2 regions of the Weizmannia acidilactici genome follow, and region 1 is predicted to be linked to the other one. Evidence: riboswitches for the same ligand, from Rfam matches in the RefSeq annotation. Region 1 holds a riboswitch; the other holds the start of a gene.
The links. A riboswitch is a leader RNA that binds a small molecule or an ion and turns the genes downstream of it on or off. The one in region 1 is predicted to bind FMN.
Positions count from the first base shown of each region.

Region 2: another riboswitch for FMN. It lies ahead of ribD (bifunctional diaminohydroxyphosphoribosylaminopyrimidine deaminase/5-amino-6-(5-phosphoribosylamino)uracil reductase RibD); the one in region 1 lies ahead of GBH70_RS02205 (ECF transporter S component).

Region 1 covers NZ_BKZR01000004.1:21,097-24,655, reverse strand. Annotated here, with positions in the region: gene GBH70_RS02210 (peptidoglycan DD-metalloendopeptidase family protein) at 1-712, shown strand, start outside; FMN riboswitch at 785-920, shown strand; gene GBH70_RS02205 (ECF transporter S component) at 1,071-1,649, shown strand; gene GBH70_RS02200 (ferredoxin) at 1,694-1,942, opposite strand; gene GBH70_RS02195 (YpbB family protein) at 2,236-3,306, shown strand; gene GBH70_RS02190 (RecQ family ATP-dependent DNA helicase) at 3,284-3,559, shown strand, end outside.
Region 2 covers NZ_BKZR01000041.1:2,372-5,930, reverse strand. Annotated here, with positions in the region: gene GBH70_RS13365 (mechanosensitive ion channel family protein) at 1-566, shown strand, start outside; gene GBH70_RS13360 (DUF951 domain-containing protein) at 556-756, shown strand; gene ychF (redox-regulated ATPase YchF) at 860-1,960, shown strand; FMN riboswitch at 2,038-2,178, shown strand; gene ribD (bifunctional diaminohydroxyphosphoribosylaminopyrimidine deaminase/5-amino-6-(5-phosphoribosylamino)uracil reductase RibD) at 2,303-3,415, shown strand; gene ribE (riboflavin synthase) at 3,396-3,559, shown strand, end outside.

The DNA.
Region 1 (3,559 bases):
GGGTTACATAAAGATGTTCGTTCATGCGTCCATTGCTGCGGCATGCATCGTCTTGGGCGCTAGGGAAAGTCTGGCGTCTGAAAACGATATACGTGAAACGACAAAAAATTGGATTTTCCCGGCTGGTGGCACGATCAGCGATACGTTCCATACGAGGGGAGGGGCACATAAAGGGATTGATATTGCCGGCAAATACCGGGAAAAAGTTTTCAGTGCCGACAAAGGTATCGTCATCCGTTCGTATTATTCAGCTTCTTACGGAAATGTCGTGTTCATCCGGCATCCTTCCGGGTATGAAACGGTTTATGCCCATCTTGACGAAAGGGTGGTAGAAAAGGGACAGCGCATAGAAATGGGCGGTTTGGTCGGCTATATGGGCACGACCGGCGATTCAACGGGCACCCATCTTCATTTTGAGGTGCATGCGGGGAAATGGACCCTGGATAAAAAGAATGCCATTGATCCGTTTCTTGTTTTCGGTGCGGGTGAACGAGGGCAGTTGGTGTCTGCCAAAGCCCATGATCCGTACGGGATTGCCGCCGCATCGGCACCGGGGCATGCAGCCTATATCGTAAAAAAAGGCGATACGCTTTGGAAAATTTCATTGCTTTACCATACGAGCGTGGACAGGTTAAAAAGCTGGAACAACATGCGTACCGACCAAATCTATGCCGGGCAGGTACTTGAGATAGAAAACGGGAACAATCGATAGAAAATATCGTATAAACTGCTTCACAAATCTGGGGCATCTATGTATAATAAATTGTAGTAAAAATTTCATACGATTTATCTTCGGGGCTGGGTGAAATTCCCGACCGGCGGTGATAAGGCATAGCCTTTCAGTCCGCGAGCCGGTATTTCCGGCAGGATTTGGTGAAATTCCAAAACCGACAGTATAGTCTGGATGAGAGAAGATAAAGGTTGCCAGTGTTTAATACGGTACCGTTAAACGCTTATTTGGATTGTGCCTAAACAAAGCCCCTGACATTTGTCAGGGGCTTTTCATTTGGCCGTCCACGGCACCTTTCTTCCTTAAGATGATAAATCGATCATAAGGAGAGAGGGTTCACATGAAAAAATGGGATTTAAAAAAATTTGTTTCCATCGCTTTGCTTAGTACACTCGCTTTTATTCTTATGTTTATTAAATTTCCGATTCCGCCGTTCCCATCATTCTTAACGGTGGACTTCAGCGACGTACCGGTATTGGTGGCTGCACTTCTTTACGGCCCGATGGCTTCGGTGGTGGCCGAATTGATCAAAAACATCCTGAACTACCTGTCGCTCGGCAGTGAAGCGGGCGTGCCGATCGGGAATGCGGCAAACTTTTTTGCCGGCATACTGTTTGTGCTGCCGACCTACTTTATTTACAGGAGGATGCGGACGAAAAAAGGGATGACTGTCGGTTTAATCGCCGGTACAGTTTCCATGTCCGTTTTCATGAGCATTTTAAATTATTTTGTCATTCTTCCCGCTTATCTGTATTTTATGAATTTTTCGGTCGGCAATGTAAAGCAATATATTGTCGCCGGCGTGCTGCCGTTTAACCTTGTAAAAGGCGTGATCGTCACGATACTCTTCATGCTAATGTTTACAAAGATGAAAAACTGGATTGACAAGCAGTCTACAACCGGCATAAAAAAAATATAATGAAAAAGCAGGCATGAAATGATGCCTGCTTTTTCGGTGGAGGTTTATTCATATTTTAAAGGATCGCCGTCAAAAGGTTTGTCGGAAATTTTAATGGATTCCGTCGGGCAACCTTCAAACGCGTCCATTAAATCATCCTCTAAAACTTCCGGAACTTCCGCAATGCCTTTATTGTCATCTAAGATCACAAAAGATAGACCTTCGTCATCATAGTCGAAAATATCTGGAGCGCTTGCGGAACAAGCCCCGCAAGCGATGCATGTGTCCTTGTCCACAATTGTAAATTTTGCCATCTTTATTCCTCCCCGCTGGTTCAATCTATTTGCGCAAATGGCAACGGATAAAGAAAAACCGGCATCCTTCTGCATAAAACTGCGTGCAGAGGAGTGCCTTCATTTCTATATAATTGTAAAACTATTTCCCTTTTATTTCAATAGGAGAACCTTTTGGACGGGATGAAGTATGTCGAATAAATGAAAAATTTGTAAACAAAACAGCCATTCCATGTTAAAATAAGATATACTCCCTTATTTCAAGCCTTGCCCCAAATATCCCCTTTTAAGCAAAAGAACAGGAGTGGATCCCGATGTCTTTTTTGCAGGCTGTATTGCTGCATTGCTTCACTAACCTTAATGGAGAACGCACCCCTTATGCCATTTTCCATTTATTAAACGGGAAAAAATCGGCGCAAACAATCCAGGATGCCCATTTTTTCCGGATCGGGGAACTGTTCCAAACGTATCCTTTTATCTCCCGTGAGCGTTTCGCAAGGGAAGTCCATTCCATGATATCCGGCGGTTTGCTGCGGCAAAGCGGCCGGGATGCTTGTATCGTCACCGAAAAAGGCGCCGCGCTGTTATTGGAAATCGGAAACATGGGGCTGAAGTTTCCTTATTTAAATGGTTTGAAATACCAGGAGACGGCGAATATGTTTTGGAAAAGGCTGAACCTCGCCACGCAGGTTGTATCCAATTTAATCTATGAAAAAAAAGCCTATTATCCGGTGCAAAGAGATCCGGCGCTTCAGGCATGGTTAAAGCATTGGCTGAAACAGCATGCAAGGCACCGCGCCGGACTTGCGGAAAATATGTATGAAGAATACGCCCGCCTGTTATCGGATCATCCCCCGGAAAAGCCTGATATTTTTGTGCTGCGGCTGACGGGTGCCGGACATATTGGCCGCACAATCGGGCAGGCAGCAGCTCGTTTGGAGCTAGATCCGGCTGAATACTGGTACCGTTTTTTGCATCTCCTTCATTTTATGGTCCGGCGTGTCGCAGAAACTCCCGAAACCTTTCCGCTTTTTTATACAATGATATGCGACGTGCATCAGAAAATGCCGCTGACAAAGTCCGCTTCGAAAACGTTCGAACTGTTGAAAAAAGGGAAATCGATTGCCGAAATTGCCGGCCTAAGGGGGCTGAGGCAAAGTACGATTGAAGACCATCTGATTGAGATTGCGTTAAACGATCCGGATTTTCCCCTCAACCGGTATGTGGCAAAAGAGGACGAAAATAAAATCCTCAACGCGGCGGTTGAGCTTAACACAAAAAAACTAAAACCAATTAAAGAAAAAATCGGGGATGTCCCGTATTTCCAAATCCGCCTTGTTTTGGCAGGAAGGATGGGCCGCAATGGATCTGAACAGCATCCTTAAAACGAAATTCGGTTTCGATCGTTTCCGCGAAGGGCAGGAAGCGGTGATCCGCTCTCTGTTGGGCGGTGCGGATACATTGGCCATGCTCCCGACCGGAACCGGGAAGTCTTTATGCTACCAGCTGCCTGCCTATTTGTTAAAAGGGTCGGTAATTGTCGTTTCCCCGCTTTTATCTTTGATGCAGGACCAGACCGAGCAGATGAAAATGCGCGGGGAAAAAAGTGTTATCGCCTTGAATTCATTTTTGACAGGA
Region 2 (3,559 bases), on a different contig from region 1:
GGGCGCAGAGCCTTGTAAAAGATATTATTTCCGGTTTCTTTATTATTTTCGAAGACCAGTTTTCGGTTGGGGATACGGTGCAAATCGGAAAATTCCAAGGGGTAGTGGAAGAAATCGGGCTCAGGACAACAAAAATCAAAAACTGGACCGGTGAATTATACATTATTCCGAACGGAAATATTTCCGAAGTGACCAACTACTCCATCCATAACAGCGTTGCCGTTGTTGATGTCCATATCCCTTACGAAGAGAATATTGACAAGGCGGAAGCGGTCATACAGGAGCTGCTTTCGTCATTTGCCGGGCAGTATGAAGAGATCGTTTCCGAACCGGAACTTTTGGGCGTCCAGCAGCTTGGCACAACGGATGTGACACTAAGGGTTGTGGCGGAGACCATCCCGATGGAGCACTGGTATATTGCGAGGGTTTTAAAGAAAGAAATAAAAAAGGCATTGGATGAAAACCATATCCATGCGCCCTATCCGAAAATGATCACCTATTCCCGCACTGAGGAAGAACAGGCGTTAAACAGCCAATTTCTAAAGGGGGATGAACATGGAAGATAAAAATTTCGGGCTATATGATATTGTCGAAATGAAAAAGCAGCATCCATGCGGCACAAATCGCTGGAAGATCGTCCGGATGGGGGCCGATATTCGTATTAAATGCGAAGGATGCGGCCACAGCGTGCTCCTCCCGAGAAGAGAATTCACCCGCAAGATGAAAAAAGTCCTTGTCAAGCACGAAGAATCCTAACCTTTTTTTGGATAAATTCCTATAATGGGTTGGAAAAGTCGGCAACCATTGTGCCGCTGCGGTTTGATGGGAATTGAACAAGTTTTTAAGGAGTTGACCATATATGGCGTTAACAGCCGGAATTGTCGGATTGCCGAATGTCGGGAAATCCACTTTGTTTAATGCAATTACAAAAGCCGGAGCCGAATCCGCAAACTATCCGTTTTGCACGATTGACCCGAATGTCGGCATGGTCGAAGTGCCGGATGAACGGCTCGATAAACTAACGGAACTGTACCATCCGAAAAAAACCATCCCGACAACTTTTGAATTTACTGATATTGCCGGGATAGTAAAAGGCGCAAGCAAAGGCGAAGGCCTCGGGAACAAATTCCTGTCCCATATCCGGCAGGTGGATGCGATCTGCCACGTTGTGCGCTGTTTTGAAGACGAAAACATTACGCATGTAGCCGGAAAAGTTGATCCGATCAGTGATATCGAAACGATCAACCTCGAACTCATCCTTGCCGATCTCGAAACGGTGGACAAACGGATCGGCCGCGTCGAAAAAATTGCCAGACAAAAAGATAAAGATGCCGTTGCGGAATACGAAGTGCTCGCCAAATTAAAAGAAGCGTTTGAAGCGGAAAAACCGGCTAGATCTGTCGAACTGACAGAAGACCAGCAAAAAATCTTAAAAGGGTTCCAGCTTTTAACGAGCAAACCTGTCCTTTATGTCGCCAATGTCGGTGAAGGGGATATCCAGGATCCTTCCGGCAACCCGTATGTCCAGCAGGTACACGATTATGCAAAAAATGAAGGCGCGGAAGTCATCGTGGTTTGTGCACGGATTGAAGAAGAAATTGCCGAACTGGAAGATGACGAGAAAAAGATGTTTTTAGCCGAACTCGGCATCAAGGAATCGGGGCTGGACCAGCTGATCAAAGCCGCCTACAGTCTGCTCGGGCTTGCCACTTATTTTACGGCCGGCGAACCGGAAGTACGGGCTTGGACATTCAAAAAAGGCATGAAAGCTCCGCAATGCGCCGGCATCATCCATTCCGATTTTGAAAAAGGCTTTATCCGTGCGGAAACGGTGTCGTATGAGGATTTGATCCAGTATGGCAGCATTGCCGCAGCCAGAGAAGCCGGAAAAGTACGCCTGGAAGGAAAAGATTACGTTGTTCAGGACGGCGATATTATGCACTTCAGGTTCAATGTATAATAGGACTTATGAACTAAATTTCAATCATGAACTGAAAAAATCCAAACAATATGTTAAAATTGTTAACAGTCGAATAATTTTTCCTTCGGGGCAGGGTGCAATTCCCGACCGGCGGTGATGAGGGTTCCCTCAAAGCCCGTGACCCATATTCCCGGAATATGGTGGATTTGGTGAAATTCCAAAGCCGACAGTGACAGTCTGGATGGGAGAAGGATGACGCGTTAACAATTTGAATGGAACGTGTATTTCATCATGCCGTTTTGCCCCGCACAACCTCCGTGCGGGTTTTTTGCTTTTATGGTTCGGTTCTTTGGCGGAATTTTAAACAGGAGGAAATGTGGATTGCGAAAAGAAGAATATATGCAACTGGCGCTTCGTTTGGCTGAAAGCGTCTCTGGCCAGACTTCCCCGAATCCACCGGTGGGCAGTGTCGTGGTGAAAAACGGCAGAATTGCCGGCATGGCCGCCCATTTGAAAGCCGGGGAAAAGCATGCTGAAAGACTGGCTGTGGAACAGGCCGGTGTACTTGCACAAGGCGCGGAAGTATATGTGACATTGGAGCCTTGTTCCCATTACGGGAAGACGCCCCCATGCGCCGACTTTTTAATTGAAAAAGGAATCAAAAAAGTCTATGTGGCTGCCCGGGATCCGAACCCGCTTGTGGCAGGAAAAGGAATTGAAAAGCTGAAACAGGCGGGAATCGAAGTTGAAACCGGGATCTGCCGGGAGCAGGCCGAAACATTATACAGGCCGTTTTACCACTTTATTGAAACGAAAATGCCGTTTGTCACCATCAAAACCGCCATGTCGGCAGACGGAAAAATTGCAACCGAAACCCATGACAGCAAATGGATTACAAGTGAACAGGCAAGAATGGATGTTCACCAGTTAAGAAGCAGGCATGATGCCATTCTCGTCGGCATTCAAACCGTTCTTCATGACAACCCCCTTCTTACCTCACGTTTGCCCAAATCAGGGAAAAATCCTATTCGCATTGTATTAGACACCCATTTACGCATACTGCCGGAAGCAGCGGTGATTAACAAGGATGCTCCATCCGTCATTTTTTGCGGAAAAGAAGCGCCAATTGACAAAGAAATGTCGCTTAAACAAATGGGCGTTGAAGTCATCCGGCAGCCCCATGATACCCTCTCTATCCGGGAGGTTTTGCTGGAATTGGGGAAAAAGGGCATTCTGACTTTGCTTGTTGAGGGCGGCGCCGAAGTCAATGGTTCGTTTTTACGGGAAAAAGCCGTCCAGCAGCTCGTCCTTTATATCGCCCCAAAAGTGATTGGCGGAAATATGGCCCCCTCTCCTTTTGGCGGGCGCGGAATCGAAAAGATGGATGAGACTTTTCCGCTTGTTTTTGAAAAAGTAGAACAGATCGGGCCTGATCTGAAAATTACGGCTGCATTTAGAAAGGAAGGGCCGGGAAATGTTTACGGGGATCATTGAGGAAATCGGCTTCCTTAAAAATATGCGCAAAGGGCCGCATTCCCTTCAGCTCACGGTCCAAGCTTCGGACGTTTTACGGGACGTACGGGCAGGAGACAGCATTGCGGTAAACGGCGTCTGTTTAACGGTTACGTCCTATACGCA